Regions from separate parts of the Paenibacillus sp. MDV22-iso6 genome, predicted to be linked through region 3. Evidence: predicted binding sites of a transcription regulator. Region 3 holds the regulator's gene; each other region holds the start of a gene.
What was found. The regulator Rex, encoded in region 3, represses fermentation and respiration genes when NADH is low (regulators of the CRP and FNR family bind a similar motif). The targets are predictions, from matches to a motif close to TTGTGAAATATTTCACAA.
Positions count from the first base shown of each region.

Region 1 (4,546 bases), on a different contig from region 3:
ACCATAATATGTAAGAGAAAAGGAGCTGAACTATATGAATCAACGATGCGCTTTATGTGGAAGGGAGCCTGTCGAGACAACAGTCCATCACCTGACACCGAAAGAAATGGGCGGAACGCACATGCCTACTGCCGATCTGTGTATCCCTTGCCACAAACAAATTCATTCTCTGTATACCAATCGAGATATTATTACCTTAGGTTTAACTGAAATACAGGCACTAAGGAAAGATGAGCGCATCGCGCCTTATATCCGCTGGATTCGCAAACAACCTGCCACAACCATTCCTCGTGTTCGAAAGTCCCATCATGTCCGCAAATCGTAAAACAAAAAGAACAGCGTCCAAGGTCACTTTCAGTGGCTTAGCTCGCTCCACCTTACCTTTTCACTGTTCTTCTGCGAATGATTTAATATTGCGGGCCCGAGTCATGATTAATGCTACCTACGCCTCATGATTCGGCCGCCGCCAACCCTTGTTTTGGGCTTTTTATAGGAGCTCTTCGGTGAATCAAACAATCCTCCAAGGCCACCACTGCTTTTATTACGATCAATTGTGCCTTTGCTTTGTTCCTTATTTCGGCTGAATAATCCTCCACCGGAGCCTACACTTGAATCCTTATCGCTGCCACGGCGGGTAATCGACCCCTTCCGGTCAACGGTAATCGGTGGAGCAACCTTTTTATCTTTACTCGTCGGTGTCCGATAAGAACCTTCACTTGGTTTGTACGTGTCCTTGTTCGTATAACCACGATACGTACCGGACCCTCTACCCCCAAACGAATCAAACAAATTACCAATTAATGTTGCGGTTAAGTAACCTTGCAAAAAGGACGAATCATAATTCTGCCGAACATATTCTTTGGAATCCACTTCAACCAAGGTGTCTTCCGCTTTATTCGGGTCTTGCTGCAAATGATAATACTGGTCCTGATATACCAGGAACATCCGCTCTGTATTTTCCGCCGAGATCTGATCCGGCTTCCGCTGTTCAGATAATTCCTGAGCGACCTCTGGAACGGTACGATCGGCAGCTCGGTACACATAGGATGTCGTGTTACCACTGCCGCTGACCGATTCAAGCGGATATGTGTCCTGAACGGAAGGTGCTCCGCACGCGGACAGCAGCGACATCACAAGGCTGAGGACCAGCATTAATTTTAATCCATGTGCCAAGCGCTTTTTCATTGGAACCTCTCCTAGCTCGAACGAATCACTTTGATATCCGCAGGAAGAATGGACTCACCCTCATACAGCGTAAATCTTCTGTCTTGCCACTCCACACGCAAAAGCATATTATCATCAGACTGATATTGCCATACTAATTGTTCCCCAGCCTGACCATAGGGTGTCCTGCCTGCAGTGGTTACCATTCCTCCGTATTCTTCCTCCAGATGATACGCACGTCCATCCAGATCCAGCAATGTGGGCACCTCATCCGGTGCATCGAGACGGCCATCAATGGGTGTATAGAGGGCATACCGGGTCATTTCCCGTTCTTCAATATGCAAATGTCGGATTGCCGTACCATCCTGCAACGTGAGGACAGCCGCATTCCGCGCTCGATGATGTACCCGCCCAACCACTTCATAGGTGACCAGCGAAACCTCACAGATATCACCTGGTGCCAGCTGAAGCATTGTTTTCTCTGCCTTAGGCGGTTCAGGTTTGGCTATTATTCCTTTAATCCGTTTCCACACACTCATACCCATTACTCCTGTTCTTTATCTTATAAACAAGCTGCAATAATTAATGCGCCCACGATATGTAGTGCACCCGAGAACAAACCGTAACCTGTCTTGCCCTGCTGTATTCCCGTATCCAGATCCAGGTTGGCCCATCTCCGAATCATAAAGTGAACCACACTCTCCAGAATTAGCAAAATGATAAATGAAACAACGGATACCAGCAACGCTTCTCCAAGATGACCCGCTGTCGAAATGGAGGTGGCGAGTACATATCCCTGAGCAAACAGCTTCATAACCATACGTGTTGTAACGGCCATATTGCCTGCCTTCACTTCGGCAAAATCCTTATACTTCGTGAACAAAGAATCCACATACATTAAGACAAACAGCAAAACCGAACCCGATAACGTCCAGACCAGCATTGCCAAAATGTTCAAATCCATTTACATAGCCCCCACATCTCAACATGAACCGCAATTAAAAGCGAAGGAGAAACGCTGGTCTCTCCTCCGCTGGTGCCCCTGCTTGCTTACAAGGTTTAGTTCTTATTTTCGTATTGCTTCATCAATGCTGCCAGTTCATCCTCAACAGCCTGATCCTTGCCCAGCTTCTCGAACTCATCATCCAGCGATTTTCCTTTGGACGACATCTCATTGCTAGCTTCAGCCTGAGCTTCCATCTGCATCATTTTTTCTTCCATACGCTTCATGCCGGCACTTGCAGTATCGGAGCCAAATCCGTTCAGCGCCTTGTTGATTTCGGTTTGAGCTTTTGCAGCGTTGTAGCGCGCAACCAATGTTTCACGTTTATTTTTCATTTGGGTCAATTGTTTGCGCATTTCGTCCAGCTTGCCACGAAGGTTATCGGCAGAAGCCTTGTTTTGATCATAGCTTGTTTTGTATTCAGCCATCTTCTCTTCAGCCACTTTTTTCTCTTCCAGTGCCCGACGAGCCAAATCCATATTCTGTGCACGCGCTGCTGTATGTGCTTGCTCCTCACGTTTCTTCACGAGAGCTTCCTGTTCTTCGAACAGCTGCTTGAATTTCTTCTCAATAGCGATCTGTGCAGCAACAGCTTTCTCCGCATCTTCCAGATCTTCCTGCATATCTCGGATATATTGATCCGTCATCTTGATCGGATCTTCTGCCTTGTCAATAATAGAGTTAATGTTAGACATTGTTAAATCGCGCAATCGTTTGAAAATGGACATTATGGTATTCCTCCTAGTCGATAGTTCATCCTTGTATATAAACATACATACGTGGCAATGTTCTACTCGTTTCAATTTTAACAAAAAAAATCATAAAAAACGATTTTAGCCTACTTAGCGTCCATCGAACTATTGAATCAGTTGACTAGTTTGGCACAGCTCCTCATCAAGCAGCTTCTCTGCAGTCTGCACAATCTCATCAATCTGCATGCGCGTAATTGCATCAAAGTGAATCCCCATAATCACGGTCACGGTTACTTTTAAATGTAGGGCGGCCTTACGTGCGAGCCTTTCACACAGCTCTTGCTCTTTATGCCCCGGAATATGCATCGTAGCCCCGCTTACCCGCTCACGGTCCGGATAAAAGGTTGCTACTGCTCCAATATGTGATCTGCCTCCAGTTACCATAAACACCTTGTCTTCCCCTGCCTCAATCACCTGTAAACGAACGGAATTTAAATCGTATGTACTCATCCTGCTCCACCTGTCCTTTTCTATATATATGGTGGAATTATGGCTCCGATTTAATGAATCAGCAATGAAACATCTCACAATATGCATAAATACGGATGGCCCCGGGCATACCAAAGAGAACGCAATTTGGGAAAAGGAGGCACTAACATGCGTATACGCCTCATAATGTTATCCATCATGGTCATTCTTCTGGGGGGAAGTTACGCTCCTGCTCAGTTATGGGCTTCTTCAAGTCCGCAAACCGAACCTGCTTCGAAGTCTGATTCTTCCGAAGAAGAACAGTTGACTCTGGGACAGCTCAGACAAAAATATGCGGATACGTTCAAAACCAATGGCCCCTCAACAAAAAAGGTCGCTCTGACTTTTGATGACGTACCTGATCCACGGTTCACCCCGCAGGTACTGGATATTCTAAAAAAATACAAGGTACGGGCTACATTTTTCATTGTGGGAAATCGCGCTGAGAAACATCCGGATTTAGTGAAACGCATGGTGAAGGAAGGGCATATTGTTGGCAATCACAGCTACAATCACCCGGAGTTCAGTAAATTGTCCATGAATGCATTTCGCAAACAAATCTTACATACCGGAGATATTATTCGTAATCTGGCGGGCTACACTCCCAAAATGATTCGTCCACCTTATGGCGACATTAATGAGCAACAGCTGCAATGGGCGGCCAAACAACATTACAGCATTGTGAATTGGAACGTCGATTCCCTGGACTGGAAGGGCCTCTCCAAAGAGGAAGTCAAACAAAACATCCTGTCGGCCGTTAAACCAGGTTCCATTGTTCTGCAACATGCAGGAGGCGGTGTCGGATCGAAGCTGAGTGGTACCATCGAGGCGTTGCCTGAAGTTATCGAGGAATTGCGAAACCGCGGGTACGAGCTGGTGACTTTGGACGAAATGCTGGAACTGCCAAAGGGTAAATAGGTCAAGATCCCTGAAGTTGGATATTCAAAAGGGTGTTCTTCCATCACATTATTGTGATGGAAGAACACCCTTTATTGTTTAATTTAGATATAGTTGGAGTCACATATGATGATGTGCAGCTACGCTTTGATTTTATTTCAAAATGTAAAGTTCAACATCCTGAATACCAAATGTGCTCACGGATTGCTTGCTGCCAGGAATAAAGATATCGATCTTGTGACCTTTAATGGCACTACCCACA
Region 1 is NZ_JBZVDZ010000009.1:105,918-110,463, forward strand. It holds gene hlpB (HNH nuclease-like protein HlpB) at 35-325, shown strand; gene AC4PM4_RS24175 (DUF4247 domain-containing protein) at 439-1,185, opposite strand; gene AC4PM4_RS24180 (DUF4178 domain-containing protein) at 1,197-1,703, opposite strand; gene AC4PM4_RS24185 (DUF350 domain-containing protein) at 1,727-2,128, opposite strand; gene AC4PM4_RS24190 (PspA/IM30 family protein) at 2,224-2,895, opposite strand; gene lpdD (prenylated flavin chaperone LpdD) at 3,025-3,369, opposite strand; gene AC4PM4_RS24200 (polysaccharide deacetylase family protein) at 3,517-4,305, shown strand; gene AC4PM4_RS24205 (3D domain-containing protein) at 4,438-4,546, opposite strand, start outside.
Region 1: lpdD (prenylated flavin chaperone LpdD) is a predicted target of Rex. The motif match lies at 3,432-3,449, and genes of this name have one in related genera.

Region 2 (4,546 bases), on a different contig from region 3:
AAGTCGAACTTGAAGCTCATTACACCGGCTTTGACATTCCGGACGCATTCATCGTTGGCTATGGTTTGGATTATGCCGAGAAGTACCGGAACCTCCCTTACATCGGGATTCTGAAACCGGAAGTTTACAGCAACTAATGCTTAAGCTAGTTCCAAGCCCATATCTGTTGGTGGCTTCTGTTGAGAAGCCATGTCGGGCTATGTTAAAATAATTAAAGTGTCTCGAGAGGAGGTAGGGGATGAATCGGTTCATCCGGAATTCTGGTTTTTATTTGATTCTTTTTTTAGTTGTGGTGGGGATAGTCCAGTTCGTCAGCAATGGCGGCGAAGCCACCGATAATCCTAGATATGATCAGTTGCGCACGGCAATCAAGGCCAACAACGTCTCTGAATTGACGGTTCAATTCAACGGTCAGACGTACCTCGTGACCGGTCAATACAGAAAGATACCTGACGGGGCCAAATCAGAAAATTTCTCAACGTATATTCCTCCTACGGATGAGGCGATTAGTGAGCTTGTAGCTGCAAGCGAAACGAACAATTTTGAATATCATCAGGAACCTATGAAAGGTGACAGCATCTGGTTGACGTTGCTGACTTCCTTTATTCCTTTGATCATTATGTTCCTGCTGTTCTTCTTCCTGTTTAATCAGGCTCAAGGCGGCGGCGGTAAAGTAATGAACTTTGGTAAAAGCCGTGCTCGTCTCTATAACGAAGAGAAGAAACGGGTTACGTTTGAAGATGTTGCGGGTGCTGACGAAGAGAAACAGGAGCTTGTTGAAGTCGTGGACTTCCTCAAGGACCCTCGTAAATTCGCAGCAGTGGGTGCACGGATTCCTAAAGGCGTATTGCTTGTAGGTCCTCCGGGTACAGGTAAAACTTTGCTCGCTCGTGCTGTTGCCGGTGAAGCGGGTGTACCATTCTTCAGTATTTCCGGTTCTGACTTCGTAGAAATGTTCGTCGGTGTCGGTGCATCTCGTGTACGTGACTTGTTTGAAAATGCGAAGAAAAACGCCCCATGTATCATCTTTATCGATGAGATTGATGCTGTAGGACGTCAGCGTGGTGCTGGTCTTGGTGGTGGTCACGACGAACGTGAACAAACACTCAACCAGTTGCTCGTTGAAATGGATGGATTCGGAGCCAATGAAGGTATTATCATCGTTGCTGCAACGAACCGTGCCGATATTCTGGACCCTGCCTTGCTGCGCCCAGGACGTTTTGACCGTCAAATCACGGTTGATCGCCCTGACGTGAGAGGTCGTGAAGCGGTTCTGAAAGTACACTCACGCAACAAACCACTCACCAAAGATGTGAAGCTGGACATTATTGCGAAGCGTACTACCGGATTCTCCGGTGCAGATTTGGAAAATCTCTTGAATGAAGCGGCATTGCTTGCGGCACGTCGTAATCGCAGAGATATTTCCATGCGTGAGGTAGACGAGGCGATTGACCGTGTTATCGTAGGTACGGAGAAGAAAAGCCGTGTCATCAGTGATCGTGAGAAACGTATCATTGCTTACCACGAAGCAGGTCACACCATTGTAGGTTACTTCCTGGAACATGCCGATATGGTACATAAAGTTACCATTATTCCGCGTGGACGCGCGGGTGGATATGTAATCATGTTGCCAAAAGAAGATCGTATGCTTGTAACCAAGCAGGAGCTGTTGGACAAAATAACGGGACTCCTTGGGGGCCGTGTTGCAGAAGAATTGTTCATTGGTGAAATTGGTACTGGCGCATACAGTGACTTCCAGCAAGCGACAGGTATTGTTCGAAGTATGGTTATGGAGTACGGTATGAGTGAGAAATTGGGTCCTATGCAATTCGGAAGTTCACAGGGACAGGTATTCCTGGGCCGTGATATTGGTCATGAACAGAATTACTCGGATTCCATCGCATATGAGATTGATCAGGAAATGCAACGCTTCATTAACGATTGTTACGAGAAATGTAAGGACTTGCTCGTAAAACATTCGAAAGAGATGCATCTGATCGCACAAACATTGCTCGAAGTGGAGACATTGGAAATGGATCAGATCAAGGAATTGATCGAGACAGGTTCCCTGACTCCAAAAAGTGAGAACAGCAATGATGGAGAAGGCACGCCTAGCGAAAGCGGAGAGGCGATCATCGACAACATCGGTGATGTACGCGTCCGTATCCAAGGCAAAGATGAAACGCCTGAGCCACCAGCCGGAGATATTCCTAACGAAGCTCCGAATCTGGACAAAGGAAACAGCAATGACCCGGATGATGGTGGAACGAAGCCAACGTCTTAATTTATAACAACCATCTGTTTATAGTGGCAGATGAACAAAGAGAGCCTTCGGGCTCTCTTTTTTTATATATTCCTTTAAATTGTATAGATAATGATAACGGGGAGCTATAGGGCGAACCACGTAGGAAATGGGCGGTTATGCCCTTGTTCTGGGGCGTTTTCATTTATTGACAGAGTCGTGAACGTTGTGTACATTAGGTGTTAAACCGCTTGTGATTCGTTTCTCAAGCGAAAATAACGACTTGGATTTGCCATATGAAACAGCGTATAAGGCTGTCCCGATAAGGAGAGGATCACAGGTGGAAGCTCTGGCTTTAGAGCGCAAGGCTGAGATGAACCGGGAGCTGCGCGAGCGGCTGATGGAGTTGAAGAAGGAACGTAATGCCATTATTCTTGCCCATTATTATCAACGTGACGAGGTACAGGAGGTCGCTGATTTCCGGGGAGATTCGTTTTTGCTGGCCCAGAAGGCGGCACAAACCGATGCGGATGTTATCGTTTTCTGCGGGGTTCATTTTATGGGTGAAAGCGCTAAAATTCTTGCCCCTAACAAAACGGTTATCATCCCCGACGAGCGTGCAGGCTGCCCAATGGCAGACATGGTGAACGTTGAAGGCTTACGTAAATTGAAAGCACAGCACCCGAATGCCAAAGTTGTAACGTACATCAATTCTTCAGCTGAGATCAAGGCAGAGACCGACATCTGTTGTACATCGGCCAATGCTGTCAGAGTCATTCAATCTGTTGATTCCGATGAAATCATCTGGGTACCGGATAAAAATCTGGGACATTATGTGCAACAACATACAGACAAGAAAATGATTATCTGGGAAGGTTACTGCAATACCCATGATATGCTGACGGTCAAAGACGTGGTTGAGATGAGAGCGAAGCATCCAAATGCCGAGTTCGTTGTTCACCCGGAATGTCGTCCTGAGGTTGTAGAGATGGGTGACTTCGTAGGTAGCACAACCGCCATTCTGGAATATTGTAAGAATTCGTCCGCTAAAGAATTTATCGTAGGTACCGAGGATGGTACAGGATACCAACTGCGTCTCGATAGCCCGGATAAACAATTCCACTTTGCTACCAAGTTCCTCGTATGCCCGAACATGAAGGTCAACAACTTGAAAAAGCTGGTTAAATGTCTGGAAACGATGAAGCCGCAAATTTACGTACCGCCAGCGGTTGCCGACAAAGCCAGAGAATCACTAGAGCGCATGTTACTGGTGAAGTAGCATGCGCTACTCTTGCTCCAAGACAGGTGAAATAACATGATACCGCAATATTTAGTGGATTTTGATCTGTCCGCGCTGCCGATGGTGGAGACGGATGTGCTGGTTATTGGTTCGGGCATTGCTGGTTTGTTTACTGCGATCAAGGCGAGTGAACAACGCAGTGTGTTGATGATCACGAAGAAGTCGTTACTGGATAGTAACACCCGGTATGCGCAGGGAGGAATCGCTGCGGTTATTGCTGAGGATGATTCACCTGCCTACCATTTGCAGGATACACTTGTTGCAGGAGCGGGATTATGCCGCTCCGAAGCAGTCGAAGCATTGGTGAACGAGGGCCCGGACGGAGTGAAAGAACTGATTCGACTGGGTACTTTGTTTGATCTGGAGAACGGCGAGTTGGCGTTGACGCAGGAAGGTGCGCACAGCCACCGCCGTATTTTGCATGCCAATGGGGATGCAACGGGATATGAGATTGTGCGTGCACTGGCTGCACAGGCGAATGAACATCCGGGGATTGAAGTGTGGGATGAGCATTTTGTCATTGACCTGATTACAGAGCAGGGAGAATGTGTAGGTGCGCTGGTTCAGAAGGCTGACGGCTCACAAGTATTTGTGAAGGCAGAGGCAACCGTACTATGCTCTGGCGGAGCTGGACAATTGTATCGATATACGACTAATCCGGAAGTGGCTACAGCAGATGGTGTGGCGATGGCCTATCGTGCCGGGGCAGTTGTCCGGGACATGGAGTTTATTCAATTTCACCCGACCTCCCTTTGTTATCCGGGAGCACCACGTTTCCTGGTGTCCGAGGCGGTACGTGGCGAAGGAGCCTATTTGCGTAATGTGAAAGGCGAGCGCTTCATGGAACGGTATCATGCACAGCTTGAACTGGCACCACGTGATATCGTCGCGCGGGCAATTGTCAGTGAGATGGAATCGACAAACAGCACCTTTGTATATTTGGATATCACTCATGAACCGGCGGAGATGATTAAGCATCGGTTTCCTACTATTTATGAGACCTG
Region 2 is NZ_JBZVDZ010000016.1:46,548-51,093, forward strand. It holds gene hpt (hypoxanthine phosphoribosyltransferase) at 1-137, shown strand, start outside; gene ftsH (ATP-dependent zinc metalloprotease FtsH) at 239-2,284, shown strand; gene nadA (quinolinate synthase NadA) at 2,583-3,521, shown strand; gene nadB (L-aspartate oxidase) at 3,558-4,546, shown strand, end outside.
Region 2: nadA (quinolinate synthase NadA) is a predicted target of Rex. The motif match lies at 2,494-2,511, and genes of this name have one in related genera.

Region 3 (4,546 bases):
TTCGGACTGCTGCCTGAACGCAGCGATGCTTCTCCAGGCGAGACAGGACAATTCTCACTTAGACTGAAGTCTTCACAAAAACCAGCCAAATGGCAGGAATTGCAGGACGCTGAAAACCAAATTTATGTCACCCTAGGCGATTTGATTCGTAAAGGCGACAAGCTGCTGCTTGAAGTGAAAGAAGATCAGGACGATTATCAGTCCGATAGTCTGATTACGGATATCTCAGGTCTGCTCAAGGATTTGGCAACGATTAAGGATAATCTGCGTTTCTTCATGCGGATGGATGATGCCAATACCGTGTACTGGATGGAGGCCAGCGGCCAGTTCCGCAGTAAATCACTGCAACTCTATGCTGTTCCTGTCGATGTCAGTGCACAATTGAAGGATATGTTCTTTGATAAAAAGAAAAGCGTTGTGCTTACATCGGCTACGCTCTCCGTTGACAAGTCATTTCAATTCATGATCGAACAGCTGGGTTTGCAGGAAGCTGCCGACAATAACCGTCTGTTAACGTCGATGCTACCTTCACCGTTCAATTATCGAGAACAAGCGCTGCTTGTCATTCCGCGTGATTTCCCAAGCGTGAAGGGCAGTGTAGGCGATGCACACTTTGTGGATATGCTCGTGCACTCGCTCGCGGAAACGGCTATTGCGACTCGTGGACGCATGATGGTGTTGTTTACCTCCTACCGCATGCTGCGACAGGTCTATGACCCGCTTAAGGAGGCCTTGTCAGGCAACGATATCTCTTTGCTTGGGCAAGGGGTGGACAGCGGCAGCCGTTCCAAGCTTACACGTCGGTTCCAAGATGCTAAAGCAACGGTGCTACTTGGCACAAGCAGCTTTTGGGAAGGCGTGGACATTCCGGGAGAGGCTCTGACCTGCCTTGCAATTGTCAGACTGCCGTTCCAGCCACCGAATCATCCATTAGTGGAAGCGAAGAGCGAGCTTTTGCAGCAGCAGAAGAAAAACCCGTTTATGAAGCTATCCGTGCCACAAGCCGTCATCCGTTTCAAACAGGGATTTGGCAGACTGGTTCGTACAGGCAAAGACAGAGGCATTGTGATTGTATACGATACACGCGTTATTGAAGCGTATTATGGCAAGTACTTTTTATATTCATTACCTGGTCCCAAAATGGAGCACATGCTTACAGAGCAGATGGTTCCACGCATTTCGGAATGGCTCGAGAGACCAACCGAAGAGCAACAATAACAGATACGCTCTGTAGCTTCCATTATTGCAAGGCGCCAGTGATTGGCGGTAAAATTGAGTAATATCATGTATTCGTTTCATGGATATGCGAGTAAAGCGATTAAAGCAATTATCCATTATATAACAAGGAGCATCCTGTTTAATTCAGTAATCATTTTGCATCGTTTTAGACAGGGTGCTCATCTTTTCATCTATCTATCGTGGCCTTGGTAAGGGGGAGCAATGAATGAAATCAGATAAAATTTCGGAAGCCGTGGTGCGTAGATTACCTGTTTACTTGCGTTATTTGAATGAACTGCATCAGCGGGAAGTCAATACGGTTTCTTCACAAGAACTTGGACTGAGGCTGGATTTGAATCCTGCCCAGATTCGTAAAGACTTGGCTTACTTTGGTGACTTTGGTCGTAAAGGGATTGGATATGACGTTTCATATCTCATTGAGAAAATCCGCCATATTTTAAAAATAGACCAGCAGATCAATGTAGCTCTTGTCGGAGCAGGTAATTTGGGACATGCCTTGTCCAATTACAATGCCTATCTCAAAGACAACATGAAGATCGTCGCTGTATTTGATGCCTACGGTCCGAAAATTGGGAGTCAAATCAACAGTTTGACGGTACAACCGATGAATGAATTAACGGATTCGGTCAAAAAAGATAACATTCGTATAGGTATTATCACGGTTCCGGATACGGAAGCCCAAAATGTTGCAGATCAGCTGATTGAGTCAGGAATTGAAGCGATTCTGAACTTTGCGCCAACGATCCTGAAGACCCCGCCGCATATTCGCATTCATCATGCTGATTTTACGACGGATCTACTTAGCCTGGCTTATTACTTGGAGAATGGAAAGGACGACGAGGAAGATGACGACAAATAGATGGGTAATTCACAACGGCAAATTTGCCGTGAGTGAAGGTACGAATTGGAACGTGGTTCAAGGTTTTATGGTTGTTGAGAATGACAAGATTGTGCATATTGGTGAGACATTGCCGGAAGGAGACGAAAGCCTGACAAAGGTGGACGGAAAAGGACTGTTCTTCTTGCCGGGTCTGATCAATACGCATGGTCACGCGGCCATGTCGCTCCTCAGAGGCCATGGAGACGATCTGGCGTTACAAGTATGGTTGCAGGAGAAAATGTGGCCAATGGAAGCCAAATTGACGTCTGAAGACGTATATTGGGGCACATCACTTTCCGTGCTTGAAATGTTGAAGGGTGGAACAACAGCTTTCCTAGATATGTATGATCATATGGATCAGGTTGCGAAAGTGGTGGAACAATCCGGCGTTCGGGCTGCTCTGGCACGTGGGGTAATCGGGCTTTGCTCAGAAGAAGAACAACTGCGCAAGCTCGAAGAGTCCGCAGCATTTGCCCGTCAATGGAATGGACAAGCAGACGGAAGAATTACAACCGTAATCTCTCCGCACGCCCCTTACACTTGCCCTCCGGATTACATAGAGAAGCTGGTACAGGTTGCTCATGATCTGAATCTGCCTTTGCATACGCATATGTCTGAAACGCTTCGCGAAGTGGAACAGAACGTGGCTGATTACGGACTGCGTCCAGTCGCACATCTGGAGAAGCTAGGATTTTTCTCCCGTCCATCTCTGGTTGCACATGCGGTACATCTGAATGATGAAGAGATCGAGATTCTCGCAAAGCATGATGTAGCAGTTTCCCACAATCCAGGCAGTAACCTGAAATTGGCTTCGGGTGTTGCGCGTGTGCCTGATCTGTTGAAAGCAGGCGTGACTGTGTCTCTGGGAACAGACGGACCAGCAAGTAACAATAACCTGGATATGTTTGAAGAGATGAGATTGGCTGCGTTGATTCACAAAGGTGTGTCCGGTGACCCTACTGCAGTGCCGGCAGGGGAAGCGCTTCTGCTTGGAACTTCATATGGTGCTAAATCCATATTCCTGAACAATACAGGCGCTCTGCAAGTTGGCATGAAGGCTGACTTCATCGCGTTGAACATCGAACAGGCCCATTTCTATCCGCATACGGATCTGATTTCCCATACGGTCTACTCGGCATCGGCCAAAGATGTGGAGCATGTGTGGGTGGATGGTAAACAAGTGGTTAAACATGGCGAATGTCTTACGATGGATGAAGAGCGCATTCTGCGTGAGTCTCAGCTGGCATTTGACAGTTTGCTTGCCCGTTAATTACAAGGACAGCATCGTCATAGGGAAAGGAAGTTCGGCTTTTGAAGAAAAAAAAGAAGTGGATATGGATTTCGCTGCTGCTCCTGGTTCTGATTCTGTTTGGACTTCAGCGTTATTATGTCTATGTTACCCAGGATCAGCGCAAGGAAGAGGCGTTGGCCATACAGGCGGCCCAGGAACAGCTGGGGATTACGTCCCACGAAGAGCTGCGTAAGTATGTCTGGGGGCAGAAAGACGGCGGAGACAACATATACTGGACCCTGATCGGCAAAAATAAGGATAACCAGGATGTCATGGTGTGGATCAAGTTTGATGAGAATAACAAACCCGTGACGGGAACCAATGCAGTACACGGTGAACTGTTAAAGAACGGCATGAATGAAGCTCAGATTCGAAATCGGTTCAGCTCTGAAGTTCCCGGTGGGGAGATCAAACGAATCATGCCAGGCGTTGTGAATGGAATCTATGTATGGCAAGTGTATTATAATGATGATACTCACAACTATTATCGGTTTTACCGCTTCAGTAACGGGGATCAGGTGGATCTGGTCTATACGATCCCAAATAGCTAGAATTAGCATAAATACTATCGTCCAAAAGAATACATTAAAGAACCGGCAGACGGAAACCCGACTGGTCCGGTTCTTTGGCGTACTTTGTTGATCATTTTGGATTTGAATAGTTAAAATTAATAATTTATTCATATTTTCGCCTTAGATATTGTATATACGATGTGATATACTCAAATATGTATTCAAGGATACATCATACACAAATAAATCCTGTTAGGCACATCACAGGACATTACGTACACATATTCATATTCTTGCCTACAAGTTATAGGATGGGCCAAAATTTAGGAGGGGTAACTCACTTGAAGATAAAAGTATTGCCTATTGCTCTGACTGCCGTCATTTCAGCCGTTGTGTTGTTTGGAGGTTGGTTTGTGTATCGTCATGTGGCTGTGCAAAGCCCAATTCAAAAAATGGTTACCCAGTACGATGGAGTCAATGATGTTCAATTAACTATTAACCGCAATGATGTACAGTTGAAACTCGATCTGCAGCCGGATGTTGATCTGGGCAGGTTGGTACAATATATTCACAAAGAAGGACAAACCTTGATTGGCACTCGTTCGTTGAAGCTGGATGTCGTGG
Region 3 is NZ_JBZVDZ010000007.1:112,821-117,366, reverse strand. It holds gene dinG (ATP-dependent DNA helicase DinG) at 1-1,218, shown strand, start outside; gene AC4PM4_RS19995 (redox-sensing transcriptional repressor Rex) at 1,445-2,098, shown strand; gene AC4PM4_RS19990 (amidohydrolase) at 2,085-3,389, shown strand; gene AC4PM4_RS19985 (hypothetical protein) at 3,431-3,961, shown strand; gene AC4PM4_RS19980 (hypothetical protein) at 4,264-4,546, shown strand, end outside.

Region 4 (4,546 bases), 190 kb from region 3:
GATCTGCGGATGTGTCCGCGCTTTGAGACGGCGTTTTCTTTCTTGGGTAAGCGCTGGAACGGTTTGATTATTCAAACGTTGATGAGTGGTTCGAAGCGGTTCAAGGATATCTCCAACCTGATTCCATCGATGAGTGATAAGATGTTGTCAGAACGGATGAAAGATCTGGAAAGCGAAGGAATTCTGATCCGTCATGTCTATCCGGAGACGCCAGTTCGTATTGAATATGAACTGACAGAGAAAGGCAAGGCGCTACAGCCCGTTATGAATCAAATTCAAGACTGGGCAGAGCAGTGGGTTGAGTAGTAACAGCTTCCCCGGCTCAAACTAAGTGAACTGATGGGATAAAGGCTCTTGATTTCCAGTGGAAATCAGGAGTTTTTGTCTTAAGGGTCCTGCACATGTTGTCGCGAGTTGTAGTATAATTGTAAATAAAATGGCCGCAGGCGGCCGGAGCGAGGAGGCCACTTGTCATGAGAGAAGAAAGCTTATCCCGTGAAGTACGCTACGGCAAGCAAGATATTGCAGAACTTGAGAGCGCATCCATCCAGGTACATTTAATCTACAAAAAAGCTGCGGAGCTATTTAAACGAACCTCATATTCCCCGTCAGTTAAGGATGATGTTGCAGGTGAGAAGACTCATTCCACGAATAGCAATGGTCAGGTAATGGCTCCGGCGGTACTGCAAAAATGGATTCAGACAGCAAGAGGCTGGAAATGTATTGGATGTGAACTGAGACAACCCGATTCCATCGGGGTTCAGGCCGAAGCCAACGTTCATGAAGAACGTGTGTATCTGGATGTGGGCGAAGGGCGTTTTGTTAAAGCGGAGATGCTGATTCAGGCGATTGTATGGTCACAATATGAGAAGATCCGCATGCTTGCGCCTTGGCTGGGTGATGACACCTTCTACACTGTACAAGAGCTGGATGTGATTGCCCGTTATATTGTACCTACCTATTTCTCTGAACGGCCGCTGCACGAGCAAGGCAAGGTATCCAAGGTACACCAATCATCGGGTCAGATTCCGCTCTACCAGGAATATGTGGATGCACCTTCGTTCTGTGTACAGGTGGATGGTGGATTACTTGAAGGGCGTTTGCTGACAGGCGTCTATGTGTCGGAGGAACAGTTCTTTGGGCTCAACCCGTATCTGAAGGATGGAGACGGAGGCCGTACCTACATGCAGGCTTGTGTTCAGTAAACATGCTACTTAATAGACCTTAATAATAATTAGGAGCCAAAGGGCCTGCTTGCAGGCTCTTTGTGTTGTACAAACCAGTTATGGACGCTGCTGGATGAAAAGTAACGGCATTGACACTTTTTTTGCATGAATTTTGTGCCATAATAGAGGTTATGGACAACAGGGTGAATGATTTTACGCAGGGTGGTGTTACCTACATGAAGAAGAGAATCCCCGGTTACATAGGTATATGTCTGCTTATTCTGGTTATATTATCCGGCTGTAGCGAGACACAGCCTTCCGAACAGCCAATCGTCAAAGAGACCGAATCGCAGAATACTATTACTGTGGCAGTGGATGGCAGTACTTTTTTGCCTGACGCAACGAAGTCCATTAAGAGAGATTTTAGTGAAGGTCTGACGCTCAAGAAAGCACTATTGAACAGTGGACTTGTCGATTTTACAGCAGATGGCAAGCGGATCCAATCCGTGGGGGAAGTTTCTCTGGACTCCTCACTTAGCTGGGCGGTCAAACTGAATGGCAAGGATATTGACCCGGAAAATTGGGACATGGAGCTTCATGTCAAAGATGAAGTGATCATATATGTAAAAGCCGCTGACAGTGGGGGAGACGATGTTGTTTACCAAACAACATTACTCAAGGTGAGCGGTGGAAATATTATACCAAATCTCAATCGTCAATATGCCGGGGTGTATGTTCAGGAATGTACTGTGCGTGATGTATTGAAGTCCAGTGGGATTGTAAGAATGTCGGAGAACAACAAATTCGTTGTTTCCGTTGAAAATGTAATTCCCCGGATGAACCAACGCTGGATGATCATGGTGAATGATAAGGAACTGATGGAAAACGGTTTGGACATGAAATTGAATCCACGTGATGCAGTAAAGCTCGAGTTGACTACTGTATCTTAAGCATAACAAAAGCCCAATCTTCGTTATAGAAGATGGGCTTTTTTCATTTGCGTATCAAAAGTTTTACAAGATGGGAAAAGCGTCAGATTCGGCAAATCTCGTTAGGACATAATTCACAGTGACAGATGCCCTGGAGCATGTGCAGATCCTTGATGACAATCATGCCGTTATCGTATTCAATGGCGTCTTTTTTACGCAAATCGCTTAACATGCGGTTGACACTTTCACGGGTCGCTCCAATCATATTGGACAGATCCGTGTGTGTTATTTTTTTATGAATCATGACATGCTCTCCATGGGGCTCGCCGTAGGAATTGGACAATCGAATCAGCGTGGAGCAGAGTGCGCCCGGTTTGCCATATAACATCAGATCACGGAATTTGGTTTGGGTTAACCGGTGATGGATACCCATCCATTTCATAAAGTCGATCGCAAAGTCACAGTGTTGGCAGATCAGCATTTCCAGGTCTTTATGCTCCAGTACGCCGATCTCACTATCCTCCAGCACTTCCGCCGAAAAGCTGTGTTTCGATCCGAAGAACGGATCAGCCTGCCCAATCATATCACCGGCTTGATACATGTACATAATCAATTCCTTGCCTTCATCCGTGGATTTGGTGATCTGAGCACGGCCTCGTTTCATATAATAAAGTTTGTCAGAGACATCTCCCTCCCAATACAGATGGGTTCCTTCCGGATAGGTTCTGTCCTTCATCGTTACGAGCAGATGGTTGAAATTCGCTTCCGAGAAACAGTTGGTATTTCCGCGTTTTTCCAGTACACTCAGTTGTTCTCTCATAAGTCTATCTCCCCTTTGTGTCCATCGGACGGCCTTCTGCAGCTTGGACTGGCCCCCGTGGTTCGCCGCAAACCGTTGCCGTCCTGATCAGGGTCATCTCTCGGCCGGGAAGGACGGTACAAATTGCGGTGGTTCAATTTTTAAGTTCAGTATATACCTTATCTTGCCGTTTGAGGGGCGTGGAAAGGGGGCAAAAATGGCGAAATTTCAAACATTGTGATTAAATTCACTTTCAAAAGGAGAGGATGAATCTGACAGCCCTATAGTTTAAATAGGAAGTGTAAATGGCTAAGTGAGAGACACTAAAAAACTTAAATTAAATTTGTTATACTTTGTGAAAAAAATCACATAATTAACTCTTTCCCCATGATACGATGTGAATGTAAAGAAGAGAGACAAACCAATACGAACCTTTAGGAGGATGAGGGAGATGGCTGTAAAGAACGAAGTCGCCCCAGTAAAAGAACCGACAGCAGGTCAGTATATTCAAACGTTAATTGACAAAGCGAATAAAGCACATGCAGCATTCATGTCCATGGATCAGAAACAGATTGACCGAATCGTGCAAGCGATGGCGCTGGCAGGTCTGGACAAACATATGATGCTCGCCAAAATGGCCGTGGAAGAAACAGGTCGGGGTGTGTATGAGGATAAAATCACCAAAAATATATTTGCAACAGAATATGTGTATCATAGCATAAAATATGACAAAACAGTAGGGGTTATCGAAGATAACGAGTACGAAAGCTTCCAGAAAATTGCGGAGCCTGTCGGCATCATCATGGGGATTACCCCGGTAACGAATCCGACATCCACCACGATGTTCAAAGCACTGATTTCCATCAAAACGCGTAACCCAATCATCTTCGGTTTCCACCCATCTGCACAGAACTGTAGCCGGGAAGCCGCCAAAATCCTGCTTGATGCTGCAGTGAAGCATGGTGCTCCAGCGGATTGTATCCAGTGGATTGATGATCCTTCCATGGATCGCACAAACGCACTGATGAATCATAACGATGTGGCGCTCATTCTGGCAACAGGCGGATCAGGTATGGTACGGGCTGCATACAGCTGTGGTAAACCAGCACTGGGCGTAGGGCCAGGGAACGTACCTTGCTTTATTGAGAAAAGCGCAGATATCAATCAAGCAGTAACGGATCTGATTTTGTCCAAATCGTTCGATAACGGTATGATTTGTGCTTCCGAGCAAGCAGTCATCATCGAAGAACCGATCTTCGATCAGGTGAAAAAGAAAATGATCGCGAACGGCTGTTACTTCGTCAACAAGGATGAGGCAGCGAAACTGACCGCAGGTGCGATTAATGCTGAGAAATGTGCGGTGAACCCGGCGATTGTTGGTCAATCTGCAGTCAGCATTGCGCAAATGTGCGGTATCGAGGTCCCTGCTAACACCAAAATTCTCGTAGCCGAGATTGAAGGGGTAGGTACAAAATTCCCGTTGTCGGCTGAAAAACTAAGCCCGGTACTGGCTTGTTACAAAGTGAAAACGGCAGCTGAAGGGATTGAGCGTGCAGCAGAAGTGGTTGCTTTTGGCGGCATGGGTCACTCCTCTGTTATTCATTCGACAAACGAAGAAGTCATTAGCAAATTCGCAGATCGCCTGCAAACCG
Region 4 is NZ_JBZVDZ010000007.1:299,541-304,086, reverse strand. It holds gene AC4PM4_RS20960 (winged helix-turn-helix transcriptional regulator) at 10-306, shown strand; gene AC4PM4_RS20955 (hypothetical protein) at 474-1,205, shown strand; gene AC4PM4_RS20950 (hypothetical protein) at 1,403-2,116, shown strand; gene AC4PM4_RS20945 (Crp/Fnr family transcriptional regulator) at 2,199-2,915, opposite strand; gene adhE (bifunctional acetaldehyde-CoA/alcohol dehydrogenase) at 3,346-4,546, shown strand, end outside.
Region 4: adhE (bifunctional acetaldehyde-CoA/alcohol dehydrogenase) is a predicted target of Rex. The motif match lies at 3,248-3,265, and genes of this name have one in related genera.